DNA from 3 places in the Paenibacillus thiaminolyticus genome. Region 1 is predicted to be linked to each of the others. Evidence: riboswitches for the same ligand, from Rfam matches in the RefSeq annotation. Region 1 holds a riboswitch; each other region holds the start of a gene.

Region 1 (4,757 bases):
GCAGCCGGACCCATGCGGGCCATGGCCGGATGGCTACTTCCGGGTGAACCGGCGGACGAATGCGTCGCCAATCCATTGCAGAATTTGCACGAGCAGCACCATAATAAAAATCGAAATGATCATGACTTCAAATTCGTAGCGGTGATACCCGTATCGAATGGCCAAGTCCCCAAGACCGCCGCCGCCGACCATGCCTGACATTGCCGTATAGGTAACGAGTGTGACGGCCGTAATCGTCGCGCCGGCGATAAGGCCCGGCATCGCCTCCGGCAGCAGCACCTTGCGCACGATCTGCCAGGTCGAAGCGCCCATTGCCTGCGCGGCTTCGATGACGCCGCGGTCCACCTCGCGCAGCGAGGTCTCCACCAGCCGGGCGAAGAATGGCGCAGCCGCAATAACGAGCGGCGGAATCGTGCCTTCGACCCCGATCGAGGTGCCGACAATCATCCGGGTGACCGGAATCAGCGCGATCATCAGAATCACGAACGGCGCGGAACGCAAAATGTTGACGATGAAAGAAACTGCGAAATATACGGTTCTCCCGGCCGTTCCTTTTGATTTTCCTGTCAAATAAAGCAGTACGCCGAGCGGAAGCCCGATAACGATCGTGAACAGGACGGAGAACAGCATCATCGCCAGCGTGTCGCTTGTCGCCGTTCCAATATCGCCCCAGTTGATTTTGGAGAAATCCAGATCCTTCATTAGGCGATCACCTCCACTTCAAGTCCTCTATCCTTCAGCGCGGAGAGCGATCTATCGACATCCGGCTGGCCGCCGTCCAGCCGAACGACCAATTGGCCATAGGGAGTATCCTTCATGCGCGATATCGTCCCCTGCAATATCGTGAAGCGGACCCCCGCCTCGGTAAGGACGGTCTGCAGCACAGGCTCATACGTCACATCGCCCAAGTAATTGATCTTGACGACGCGCGAATGGTCTCCTGCCTGCCCCTGGAAGGCCATCCACGGCTGCAGGTCGGCGTCATGGCGCTCCTCCATAATGAATTCCCTCGTTACCGGATGCTGCGGCTTCAGGAAGACATCGACGACCTTGCCATGCTCTGCAATCTCGCCGGCATGGATGACCGCGACCCGGTCGCATATCGCCTGAATGACATGCATCTCGTGGGTGATGAGAACGATCGTGATGCCGAAGCGCCGGTTAATATCGAGCAGCAGCTCCAGAATCGATTGCGTCGTCTGCGGATCGAGCGCAGAAGTCGCTTCGTCACAGAGCAGCACCTTCGGATCGTTGGCAAGCGCTCGCGCAATGCCGACCCTCTGCTTCTGTCCCCCGGACAACTGCGCCGGATATTTATTGCGGTGCTCCTCGAGACCGACGAGACGGATTAATTCATCCGCTTTCGCCTTCACTTGGGCGGCAGACGCATTCTGCAGCCGCAGCGGGAATGCGACATTGTCGAACACGGTCGCCGAGGACAGCAGATTAAAATGCTGAAAAATCATGCCGATCTTGCTGCGCTGCTCCTGCAGCTCCCGCTTCGACAGCTTCATCATGTCCACCTGATCCACGAACACCTTCCCGGAGGTCGGGCGCTCCAGCAGGTTGATGCTGCGCAGCAGTGTGCTCTTGCCGGCCCCGGAGTGGCCGATAATGCCAAAAATTTCTCCCTGCTCTATCGTCAAACTGACATCGTTCAATGCGAGAGGTCCGGATAGCTTGCCTTTGACTTCATATTGTTTGCTGATATGCTCCAGACGAATCAATGATAGTTTTCCCCTTCCTAATTAGCGGTGGCCTGTATCTCTGTATTCACGCCAAAAGCCCCCTCTTGGCAGATGCCAAAAGGGGGCTGTATCATGTGCTTCTCGTGTGCAGGTGGGTTAGCGCCCTTTCTTATCTGCCAGAACTTATCCGTTCTGAAGGAATTAGCACCATTGACATCCTGCAATCTTGCGGCAGCGGTAAGCTGCGTGCAAATACGGGTTGCAGGATCGGTTGCCGGGCTTCACAGGGCCTGTCCCTCCGCCACTCTTGATAAGAAATCGTTATGAAATTATTCAAAGTATATGATATTACTCGGATATTGTCAATTGACTTTTCTTACCTTACGTTTCATTTTTCCAGGGTAACGAGAGCCCGGAACGAAGCGGTAAGCGCGCCGCACACCATCTGCATGCCTTCTTCCACATCGTCCATATTCGCCTGGATATCCTCCAGCCGCAGCTTGCTGTTCAAGCTGCGGTGCCGCTGCCACAGATCGTCCTGCATCTCCGCATTCATATAGTGAATCTCGGTATTGCGGCGTGTGCGCAGGCGCTGCATCGCTTCTCCATGCAGCTGCTTGAGGCCGGACAGCTTGTCGGTCAGGCGCGGATGCCTGCCTGTCAGATGCAGCCGGCGGAGCACCGTGAAGTAAGAGAACAAATGCTTCATTTGCTCCGTCTCCAGCCGCAGCACCTCATTCAGCAGCGTCCCCAGCTTGTCCAGGATGGAGAAGACGCGGATGAACGCATTTTTGTAAAAGTAGACGTGACGGTAATAATCATCCAATTCATGATCATTCATATCTTCCTGATACTGCTTCGTCACCCGCTCCGCATACTTGCCGGAAGCATAGATGCTCTGCTCCAGCTCATCGAGCGATGTGCGAAGCCCTACCGTCCAGATTTCGATTTTGCGCCAGTAATGCCCCGGATCCCCGCCGTTGTCCATCTGCTTCCTTACATGCGACAGATAGCGGTCTATCGCTTCCATCGCTTCCTTCAACGCGCCTTCATCCCTGCGGGGCGCTTCCCCGAACAGGCTTCGCAGCATCGTGACCACCCCCGATTAGAATCCGTTCGGGAAATAGTCTTTCCAACGATCGTCCACCCGTTGCACGATATCTTCGCGCGGGAACAATTCGTCCGGGTAGCCCGGCTTCATGCGCGCATCAATAACAATCGGCAGTTGATACGCAATGTGGTGATTTCGGACTTCCATCCGCGCGTATATATCAGAAGCAGGGTTGAAGCGAGTGAACACCGTCCACAGGAAAGACAGCTGCGTGCGGGCCACTTGCGCATCGTCCACCAGGAATACGAGCGGCCAAGGCGTCTCCTGCGCGGCCAACCGCTCCATCAGCCGTTCCGCCAACTGCGGCTCGGCCTCATAGGACGCTCCGGACATCGTCAGGCAACCGCGGCAGAATACGGCCACATCCGATATTTCGTCAATCGGGCCTCCCTCATACGTATGCGGGAGCTCGCGGACCGGCTCGCCGACCCCCAGCATTATGCCCTTGCTGCCGTGATTCAGCTTGTGCCCGGTATAATCGAGCGTATCATGTGACGTATTGTTGAGCACATACAGGTCCGACTCCGGTTGGAAGCGCTCCAATACGTTCTCCATCAGCTGCGCGAAATTGTCCAGATCGACATCCTGATCGGTGAGCATCAGGAATTTGGTCAGGCTGAGCTGGCCTTCCCCGAGAATCCGGAAGCCGCTCAGCATCGCCTCGCGGGAATAGCTCTCCCGGACGACGGCAGCGGCCAGAGAATGGACGCCTGTCTCCGGATAAGGATGCACCTTGCGCACGCTCGGCATGACCATCGGGAAGGCCGGTGACAGCAATTTGACCAGATACTCGCCCAAATAGTAGTCCTCCTGACGCGGCTTGCCGACGATCGTCGCCGGGTAGATCGCGTCCTTGCGGTGGTACATGTGCTTCACATTGACAATCGGGAACTCATGCGCCCACGAGTAATAGCCGTAATGGTCGCCGAACGGCCCTTCCAGCCGCCGCTCATGCGGAGGCACGTAGCCCTGGATGACGAACTCAGCTTCCGCCGGAATGCGATGCCCTTCGAAGCCGCTGTCCACGACAGGCAGGCGCTCGCCCATGACGAAGGAGGCCATGAGCAGCTCCGGCAGCTTCTCCGGGAGCGGCGCGATGGCTGCCGCAATCAATGCGGGCGGGCCGCCGACATAGATGGACACCGGCAGCGCCTCGTTCCGGAGCTCGGCTTCATGATAATGGAAGCCGCCGCCTTTTTGAATCTGCCAGTGGATTCCGGTCGTCTCGTCATCGTATATTTGAACCCGGTACATTCCCAGGTTATGATCGCTGCCCTTGCGTGCGGGATGCTCGGTGTAGACGAGCGGGAGGGTAATGAACGGCCCCCCGTCCAATTGCCAGCTCGTTAACGCCGGCAGGCCTTGCATCGGCATATCGGTCCGCTTCACGTCCATAATCGGCGCTTGAGCGGATGATACATCCTTCATGCCTACCTTGAGCAGGCCCAGCAGTTCTTTGACCAGGCTTCGTTCTTCCCACAGCTTCTTCGGCGATGGAGGCATGAAGCGATTCACCGCTTCGATGCATTTGTTGGCGAACTGCTCCGGTCTCGGCCCGAAGGCCATATCCACCCGCCGGGTCGTCCCGAACAGGTTCGTAGCGACGGAGAACGGGCTTCCCTTCACATTGGTGAACAGCAGGGCGGGGCCGCCTTCCTCGATCACCCGCCGATGAATTTCAGCGATCTCGAGATACGGATCGACTTCGGCTTCGATGACCGCCAACTCGTTCTCCCGCTTGAGCGTATGAATGAAACTGCGAATATTCGAAAATGACAACGCTAGCCCTCCTTAGATCGTTAGCTGGGTAAATATTTGCTGCAAATCGGCTCGCTATATTCTGTAATACGCGCCACAGTTACGTACTATTATGTAGTATATCTGTTTTTCATGAGAACCTAAAGCGCTACAACCGGACAGCTTACGACAATGTAAGAGAATCGTAAGCAGGTTGCATG
Region 2 (4,757 bases), 2.8 Mb from region 1:
CGGGCTTGACGCTGCTGACGCCGGAGGATGCGGATCATAAGATCGCCTTCGCTCCGGATCTGAGCTGCTTCACGGACACCTATTCGCGCGTCGATCTGCCTCCGGTATCCGTGCTTCGCCACAACGACGGCAGCCTCGTCCGGGAGCTGGAGCGGGCCGATATCGAGCTGCTGCTGGAGCAGGGCTATCAGCTTCCGGAACGGTTCACGGTCAAGGCGGCGGATGGGGTTACGGATCTATACGGCATTTTGATCCCTCCCGCATCCTGCGAGCCTGGGCGGAAGTATCCGCTGATCGATTATTTTTACGGGGGACCTCAGCTTCTCAATACGCCGAAATCGTTCCTGTGGGAGTCCGCCATCGATTTCTCCGGCGGATCGCAATCGTTCACCCAACTCGGATTCGTAACGATCGTGATGGACGGAACGGGCACTCCTTACCGCTCCAAGGCGTTCCATGACGCGTCCGACGGCAATCTCGAGCATGCGGCCGGATTAGCGGATCATGCCGCCGCCATCCCTCAGCTCGCCGAACGATATCCGTTCATCGATCCGAAGCGCGTCGGCATCTGGGGTGTCTCCGGGGGAGGCTACGGCTCGGCCCGGGCCATTCTGACCTATCCCGACGTCTATTCCGTCGCCGTCTCGGGGGCCGGCAATCACGATCAGCGGGCCTACATTGCAGCATGGGGCGATCGGTTCCAGGGACTGGCCGACAAGGAACATCCGGAGAGGTATGGCCGTCAGGACAACGCACAGCTGGCGGCTAATCTGAAGGGCAAGCTGCTGCTCGCGCACGGCGATATGGATGACAATGTTCATATGGCGCATACGATGCAGCTCGTCGACGCACTGATCCGGGCGAACAAGGACTTCGATCTGCTCATCATGCCGAACGTCGGCCATAGCATTCAGTCGAACCGCTATTTTATCCGGCGGAAATGGGACTATTTCGTGAAGCATCTGCTCGGAGCCGAACCGCCTGCCCAGTATGAGATTGCGCCGGAGGTGCAGCACTTGCCCGCACAGGCTGCTCTGTCCATTCCCGACTAACCCAATGAAAATTAAATTGACAACCGCAGCATTCCTGTGTATGATTCTCACAAGACAATTTCATTATCTTGACCTTATCAAGAGCGACTGAGGGAATAGGCCCTATGACGTCCAGCAACCTTACCCATTATGGTAAAAGGTGCTAAATCCTACAGAATGCGCGGCATTCTGAGAGATAAGTGGTTCCTATCGATGGAATGCAGCAGCCTCTTTCTCTCATGGAAAGAGGCTTTTTTTCATTCGCTGGAATAGATGCTGGCCGGACGAGACAATACAGCATGAACGTTGGAGTGTGAGAGAGATGATAGAGATAAGGAATCTTATCAAGGAATACCGAAGCAAGACGGGAACGGTCGTCGGTGTCGATAATGTCTCGCTGCAGATAGAGAAGGGCGACATCTACGGCATCATTGGGCGAAGCGGAGCCGGCAAAAGCTCCCTGCTCCGCTGCATCAATCTGCTGGAGCAGCCGGCATCGGGCAGCATCCTCGTCGACGGCGTCGATCTGACCAAGCTGCAGGGCGAGCAGCTGCGGCAGGCCCGGTTGAAGATCGGCATGATCTTTCAACATTTTCACCTGATTCGATCCAAGACGGTCTATGAGAACATCGCCTTTGCGCTCAAGGCGAACCGGACATCCAGGGCGGACATCGAAGCGCGGGTGACCGAGCTATTGGAGATGGTCGGCTTGTCCGACAAGCGCGATGTCTATCCTTCGCAGCTGAGCGGCGGCCAGAAGCAGCGGGTGGGCATCGCCAGGGCGCTCGCGAACGATCCGCATGTGCTGCTCTGCGATGAGGCGACATCCGCGCTCGATCCGGAGACGACCCAGTCCATTCTCGACCTGCTGCAAAAAATCAACCGTGAATGGAAGCTGACAATCGTCCTGATTACCCATGAGATGGAAGTCGTCAAGGCAATCTGCGATCGGATGGCCGTCATGCAGAACGGCCGCGTCGTCGAGGAGGGGCCTGTCTATGATATCTTTTCCGATCCGCAGCATCCGATGACCCGCTCCTTCATCAACAGCCTGTTCCAATTCGATCTGCCCGACCGCCTGCTCCGGCACAGCACGGGAACCGTCGTCAAGATTCACTTCGTCGCGCCGCAGGCGGAGGAAGCCGTCATTACCGACATGCTGAAGCAGTTCGATGTCACAGGCAATATCCTGCATGGCAAGATCGAATACATCCATGATACGCCTCTCGGCATCCTCATCCTGGAGCTGAACGGCAATCCGTCCGAAGTGCAGCGGGCCATGGATTATATCGCATCACGAACGCACCGATTGGAGGTAATCAGATAGATGGACTCCCTCATACAGATCTTGCCCGATCTGTACAAGGCGTTTTTTCAGACCTTGTATATGGTGGGCATCTCATTAGTTGTCGCTTTAATTCTGGGTCTTCCTATTGGAATAATATTATTTGTAACGGATAAAGGACTGTTTCTCGAAAATCGCCTTACCCGCGTCGTCCTCGGCTTCATCGTCAACATGATCCGATCGGTTCCGTTCATCATCCTGCTCGTGACCCTGCTGCCGCTGACGAAGCTGATCGCCGGCACTACGATTGGTCCGACAGCCGCATCTGTCTCGTTGTCGGTGGCCGCCATCCCGTTCTTCGCCCGGCTCGTCGAGACCGCGCTGCGCGAGATCGACAAGGGCGTTATCGAAGCTGCCGTGTCGATCGGGGCCACACCTTGGATGATCATCCAGGATGTGCTGCTTCCCGAAGCGAAGCCCGGCATCGTGCAAGGGATTAATATTACCGCGATCAGCCTCGTGGCCTACTCGGCCATGGCCGGGACGGTCGGCGGAGGCGGCATCGGCGATCTGGCGATCCGGTTCGGCTATTACCGCTATGACAATACGGTCATGTTCACCACCGTCATCGTCCTGATCTGTCTCGTGCAGCTCATTCAATATGCCGGCGATTTCCTGGCCAAAAAGGTAGACAAGCGCTAACGCAAGGTTACAACATCATTTCACATATATATGGAGGGTATCATCATGAAAAAGACAGCCATTCTTCTCTCGCTCATCCTGACGCTCAGCCTGTTGGCCGCCTGCGGCAGCGGCCCGTCCTCCAGCGGCGGGGACAATGCGAAGCAGGAAGAGCGCAAAACATTGAAGTTCGGGGCCACCGCCGGCCCATACAGCGATATGCTGACGAAGGCGATCAAGCCGATCATGGAGAAAAAAGGCTACACGATCGAAATCGTCGAATTCGGGGATTACGTGCAGCCGAACCTGGCGCTGTCCAACGGCGATCTGGCCGCGAACCTGTTCCAGCATAAAATCTACATGGATAACTTCGCCAAGGAAAACAAGCTGGAACTGACCGATCTCATCGTCGTGCCTACGGCGCCAATGGGCATCTACTCATCGAAGTACAAGGCGCTCGGCGAGATCGCCGACGGCAGCACCGTCGCGCTGGCGAACGATCCGACCAATCTCGCCCGTTCGCTGGGGCTGCTCCAGGACGCCGGCCTGCTGACGATGAAGGATGACATTGACCCGCTGCGCGTCTCGGAGAAGGACGTCAAGGACAACCCGAAGCAGCTCGTGCTGCAGCCGATCGAGGCCGGCCAGCTGCCGCGCGCCGTCGACAGCGCCGATATCTCCCTTGTGCCGGGCAACTTCGCGCTCGCGGCCAAGATGAATCTGCTGGATGCGCTGCAGCTGGAAAATATGCCGGACGACTACCGCAACCGGGTCGTCATCAACACGGCCGACAAGGACAAGGCCTTCGCGAAGGATCTGAAGGAAGCGGTCGAATCGCCGGAATTCGAGCAGATTATCGATGAGCAGTTCCAGGGGTTCGGGAAGCCGGAGTGGATGCTGAACCGGAAATAAGGAAGAACCAATGGGGATTTGCTAGGATTGCTAGGATATTCAGGATTGCGGGGATTACTAGGATAGATAGGGGGGGTTAGGAAATGACAACGCTGAATCAGCCGCTTATCGTGAGAGGCGCTCCCGCCGTCTACCGCTGTGAAGCCGGCATCCTGCATCGGCTGGAGTCTCTGCTCCAGCCGTACGGCAGCCGCCGGGCGCTCGTCGTGCACGGCGAGCGCTCCTGGGAGGCCGCAGCTCCGTATTGGCCGCAACAGACGGGGCTGACGCTTCTGCCGCTGCCGTACCGCGGCGAGTGCACGCTGGCGGAGGCCAGCCGGATCGCCCGCGAAGCGCGAGCGGCGCAGGCCGATATTGTGCTCGGCGTCGGCGGCGGCAAAGTGATGGACCTCGTCAAGGCCGCAGGCATCGAAGCCGGACTCGACACGGTGCTCGTGCCGACGCTCGCTTCGAACTGTGCGGCCTGGACGCCGCTCAGCGTGTTCTACGATGAGCAGGGGCGCTTCACGCATTATACGCTCCATCCGAAAAGTCCGCTCATGGTGCTGGTCGATCCGCAGATCGCCCTGCGCGCGCCAGCCGCTTACCTGCGGGCCGGCATCGCCGACACGCTGGCCAAATGGTACGAGGCCGACGTGCTCGTCCGCGAGTGGAGCCGGCAGCCCGCGGCGGTGCAGATCGCCCACCTCACGGCCCGCCTGTGTCAGACCGCTCTGCTGGAGCATGGCCTGCAGAGCGTGCGGGATGCCGAGCGGCAGCAATTGACGGATGCGTTCACGCTCGCCGTGGAGACGATCATCATGACGGGCGGCACGGTCGGCGGCTTCGGCGACCATGCGGGCCGGATC
Region 3 (4,757 bases), 3.1 Mb from region 1:
CTGTTGATGGAAGGGCTGCAGCAAGGGATGGGGATCGAGCAGCTGATGGATCGGCTGCAGGTGGATCGGCGCGAATTAATTATGCGCATCGAGAAGATTACGAAGGAAGGCGGCGCGATCGAAGGGCTGGCCGAGGAGGAGTTGGCTTCCATGCCTCCCGTCGAGCGCGAAGCGGTCGAGTCCGCCCTCATTGAACTGGGGGACGAGTACATCAAGCCGATCTATATTAAGGCATTCGGCGAAGCGGCGCTGGAGCTGCCGGCTCCCGAGCTCCAGACCAATTATGAACGAATTCGCCTCCTCCGGCTTCTGCACCGCAGACGGAAGAACCGGGAGGCGCGGCAGGCGAAGGCGGGTTAATCCGAGGGAAGCATGAACAAGCCCGCATCCCTTGGAGCGGGAGGCGGGCTTGCGCTTTATCGTGCGTATGTGTATAAGGACGGATTTCGGAATCTGTTTAGATCCAGTCTTTTTTGCGGAACAGGTAGAACATCAGGGCCCCGAGTATGAGCATAAAGCCGATAATATAGATCGACCCGTATCCCCATGACATGAATGGTATAAACTCAAAGTTCATGCCGTAAATGCCGGTAATAAGCGTCAGCGGCATGAAGATCGTCGTAATCGCGGTAAATACGCGCATAATATCATTCGCGCGGTTGGCGATGCTGAGCTGATACGATTCCCGCAAGTTGCCCATCAGGTCGCGGAATGTCTCGAACGTCTCGGAGACTTTGACCGCATTTTCATAGATATCCCGGAAGTACTTCTGCAGATCGTCATCGATCAGCCGGAGATCCTTCCGGTACAGGACGATCAGTACTTCTTTTTGCGGGGCCAGCCCTTTCTTCAGCCACAGAATCTCGCTGCGAAGACTGATGATCGCGTTCAAATGGGCTTTCTTGGCGCTGACGATCAGCTCTTCCTCCAAGGTGTCAATCTTGGCTTCGATTCGATCGGCTACCGAGAAGTAATTATCCACCAAGATATCGATTAAGTGGTACAGCATGCGGTCGGCCGCGCTTACCTGCTGCTCCCACAGCATCGGCTTGACCATCCGCAATTCATTGATTTTCTGCTTCGTGACGGTGATGATGTAGTGCTTGCCGAGGAATATGTTCAAGGCCCGCAGGAATATTTCCTCATCGTCGAACCGGATGCTGTTCAGAACGATGAAATAATGATTTTCATAGATTTCGATTTTGGGCCGCTGCTCTTCCTCGCTCATGCAGTCCTCGACCGCGAGATCATGAATGGAGAACAAAGGCTGCAGCTCGACCAAATCTTCAAGATCGGCATCTAACCAATAGAAGCCGCTCTCCGGCGGAGTCAGTGTCATCTGTATGTCATCCACCGGCGTAAAGACGCCTTCGTTAACTAGACGGATTTTCATTGCTCTCTCCCCTTCGGCCGCATGTCGGATGCGGCAGCTTGCTTCGTCTGTTCAGACGATTCGCGCAGGGAAGATGCAGATGAGGGCCGTTCACCCCAGGGCACGGCAGCTAATCGCGCATGATGCTCGGGGATGGGCATAATGACAGAACGCGACAGCCGTCAAGCTGCACGGGGTCCCGCCGAATCGCCTTATTCGGTTGTCCGTTCGTACCTCGGCATTGCCTCGGGTCGCCATCCATCCGAAATTCACCCCAATTGAAATGATTTACGATAATCTTCGAACGCTTTATGACAACAGTGCCGCTCAAGCACCAGTTTAGTATACCGCTCGGCACGTCCTTTTTTCAAGAAAAAATCGGCTTGCTGCAACGTGCATGGAATACGATATGCGGGAAGGAGCAAAAGGTGATTTTCCTCTTGACTTATTGCTTGACTTAGCTTTAAATTATTACAAAGTCCTATTCGGCTTCACAGGACTGCAATCGAATATGCAATGTTAGCAATCTTATCAAGAGCAGGTGGAGGGACAAGCCCGATGAAACCCGGCAACCGGCAGATGCGCAGAACCGTTCTTGCATGTTAAGGACGTATCTGCGGCGCGCACGGTGCTAATTCTTGCGGTAGCGGTCAGAAGACTGCTGCTGACAGATGAGAGAGGCGCATGATTTAGGCTATGCATAACCTTTCTCGAATGTCGGGAAAGGTTTTTTTGTACCCTCATACCGCAAGCGACAACCAATCTATGATGGATTTTATGAAGGAGGAGAGCGTCATGCCGATTAAGATTCCCGATCATTTGCCGGCCAAAGAAATATTGTTTCAGGAGAATATATTCGTGATGGACGAAACCCGCGCGTATCACCAAGATATCCGTCCCTTGCGAATTGTCATCCTGAATCTGATGCCGACGAAAGAAACGACCGAGACGCAACTGCTGCGACTCATTGGCAATACGCCGCTGCAAGTGGATGTGACGCTGCTTCATCCAGCGACGCACACGTCCAAAAATACATCCGCTGAACATTTATCTGCATTCTATAAGACATTCGATGAAATCGAGGAACAGCAATTCGACGGCATGATTATTACGGGGGCGCCGGTTGAACAGATGGACTTCGAGGAAGTGACCTATTGGAGCGAGCTATGCCGCATTATGGAATGGTCTTCCGCAAATGTGACGTCCACGTTCCATATTTGCTGGGCTTCCCAGGCTGGATTATACTTCCATTACGGCATTCCGAAATATCCGCTCGAACGCAAAATTTTCGGCGTGTATCCGCATTGTACGACCTTGGACAATGTGAAGCTGACGCGAGGCTTCGATGACGTGTTCCTCGTGCCTCAGTCCCGGCATACGGAGGTTCGCCGCGAGGACGTGGAACGCGTCCCGGAGCTGGATATTCTCGCCGAGTCAGATGAGGCGGGCGTATATCTCGCGGCCACGCGGGACGGAAAGCATATCTTCGTGACAGGTCATTCCGAGTACGACCCATGCACGTTGAAATGGGAATATGATCGGGATACCGCCAAAGGGATGGAGATGGAGCTGCCGGTCAATTACTTCCCGAACAACGATCCGTCACGCCAGCCGCGTTCGTCGTGGCGCGCGCACGCCAATCTGTTGTTCTCGAACTGGCTGAACTACTATGTCTATCAGGAAACGCCGTACGAACTGGGCAGAGCCGTATTGCGTAAGGAAGGGGCCAACGCATAATGGTGGAGCGCAACGAAGCCGATTACCGCATAGAAAGCCGTCTTGCTCAGATCGGGTCGGTTAACGATCCGGCCACAGGATCCGTTAATTATCCGATTTACCAGGCTACCGCCTATCGTCATCCGAGATTGGGACAGAGCACGGGCTTCGATTATATCCGGACGAAGAATCCGACGCGCACGGTGCTGGAGGAAGCGGCAGCCGCCCTAGAGCAGGGCGATGCCGGCTTCGCCTGCAGCTCGGGCATGGCCGCGATACAGACGGTGTTCGCCAAATTCGGGCAAGGCGATCATCTGATCGTGTCGCTCGATCTGTACGGCGGGACGTACCGTCTGCTGGAGCGGATATGGTCCCGCTGCGGGGTCACCGCAACCTATGTCGACACGAATGATCTGGATGCGCTGGAGTCGTCCCGCACGCCGCAGACGAAGGCGGTCTTCATCGAGACGCCGACCAATCCGCTGATGATGATTACGGATATTGAGCGGGTGGCGGCCTGGGCGAATAAGCACGGCCTGCTGACGATTGTGGACAATACGCTGCTGACGCCATTCTTCCAGCGTCCTCTGGAGCTTGGAGCGGACATTGTCGTACATAGTGCGACGAAGTATCTCGGCGGCCACAACGATGTGCTGGCGGGTCTTATCGTGACCAAGGGCAGCGAGTTGTCGGAGGAGATGGCTTTCCTCCACAACTCGATCGGCGCTGTGCTGAGCCCGTCGGATTCGTACCAGCTGATGCGGGGCATGAAGACACTGGCGCTGCGGATGGAGCGTCATGAATACAATGCGACCCGCCTCGCGGAATGGCTGCTGGAGCACCCGGCTGTCGAAGCGGTCTATTATCCCGGTCTGGCCGATCATCCGGGCTGCGAGATTCAACGTCGCCAGTCTTCCGGCAACACCGGCATCTTCTCCTTCCGCTTGAAGAATGCGCGCTATGTCGATCCGATTCTGCGCCATCTGAAGCTGATCGCGTTCGCGGAGAGCCTGGGCGGCGTCGAGTCGCTGATGACCTATCCGGCGGTGCAGACTCACGCCGATATCCCGGCGGAGATTCGGGACCGGATCGGGGTGGACGATCGGCTGCTGCGCTTCTCCGTCGGCATTGAGCATGTCGACGACCTGATCGAAGATCTGGCGCAAGCGCTGGAAGCTGCCCGGTTGGAGGTGGAGCAGGGATGAGCGAATCAGACAAAGAGAAGCCGGAGTTGAAGCAAGGACAGGCGCTCGATTTTACAACGAAGCTGATTCATTTCGGCGGGGAAAGCGACAAGACGACGGGCGCGTCTAGCGTGCCGATTTATCAGGCGACGACGTTCCATCATCACGATATTTACGACCCGCCGGAATTCGATTACTCGCGCTCGGGCAATCCGACCCGGCAGGCCTTGGAGGATCATATCGCCGTGCTGGAAGGGGGAACGAACGGATACGCGTTCGCTTCTGGGATGGCGGCGATCTCCTCCGCCTTCCTGCTCTTCTCCGCAGGCGATCATATTATCGTAACCGAGGATGTATACGGTGGAACCTACCGTCTGCTGACGACGATTCTGAACCGGCTTAAGATCGAATCGACCTTCGTCGACATGACCGATATCGATCAGGTGAAGGCAGCGCTGCGTCCGAATACGAAGGCGGTCTATATG

The links. A riboswitch is a leader RNA that binds a small molecule or an ion and turns the genes downstream of it on or off. The one in region 1 is predicted to bind S-adenosylmethionine.
Region 2: another riboswitch for S-adenosylmethionine. It lies ahead of FLT43_RS11000 (methionine ABC transporter ATP-binding protein); the one in region 1 lies ahead of FLT43_RS23285 (methionine ABC transporter ATP-binding protein).
Region 3: another riboswitch for S-adenosylmethionine. It lies ahead of metA (homoserine O-acetyltransferase MetA); the one in region 1 lies ahead of FLT43_RS23285 (methionine ABC transporter ATP-binding protein).

What each region holds. Positions count from the first base shown of each region.
Region 1 is NZ_CP041405.1:5,238,186-5,242,942, reverse strand. It holds gene FLT43_RS23290 (methionine ABC transporter permease) at 34-702, opposite strand; gene FLT43_RS23285 (methionine ABC transporter ATP-binding protein) at 702-1,727, opposite strand; SAM riboswitch class I at 1,855-2,005, opposite strand; gene FLT43_RS23280 (Cthe_2314 family HEPN domain-containing protein) at 2,077-2,778, opposite strand; gene FLT43_RS23275 (UbiD family decarboxylase) at 2,794-4,578, opposite strand.
Region 2 is NZ_CP041405.1:2,440,887-2,445,643, forward strand. It holds gene FLT43_RS10995 (S9 family peptidase) at 1-1,052, shown strand, start outside; SAM riboswitch class I at 1,124-1,234, shown strand; gene FLT43_RS11000 (methionine ABC transporter ATP-binding protein) at 1,354-2,358, shown strand; gene FLT43_RS11005 (methionine ABC transporter permease) at 2,359-3,018, shown strand; gene FLT43_RS11010 (MetQ/NlpA family ABC transporter substrate-binding protein) at 3,064-3,909, shown strand; gene FLT43_RS11015 (iron-containing alcohol dehydrogenase family protein) at 3,993-4,757, shown strand, end outside.
Region 3 is NZ_CP041405.1:2,136,167-2,140,923, reverse strand. It holds gene FLT43_RS09610 (HRDC domain-containing protein) at 1-360, shown strand, start outside; gene corA (magnesium/cobalt transporter CorA) at 458-1,393, opposite strand; SAM riboswitch class I at 1,898-2,050, shown strand; gene metA (homoserine O-acetyltransferase MetA) at 2,168-3,109, shown strand; gene FLT43_RS09595 (aminotransferase class I/II-fold pyridoxal phosphate-dependent enzyme) at 3,109-4,293, shown strand; gene FLT43_RS09590 (trans-sulfuration enzyme family protein) at 4,290-4,757, shown strand, end outside.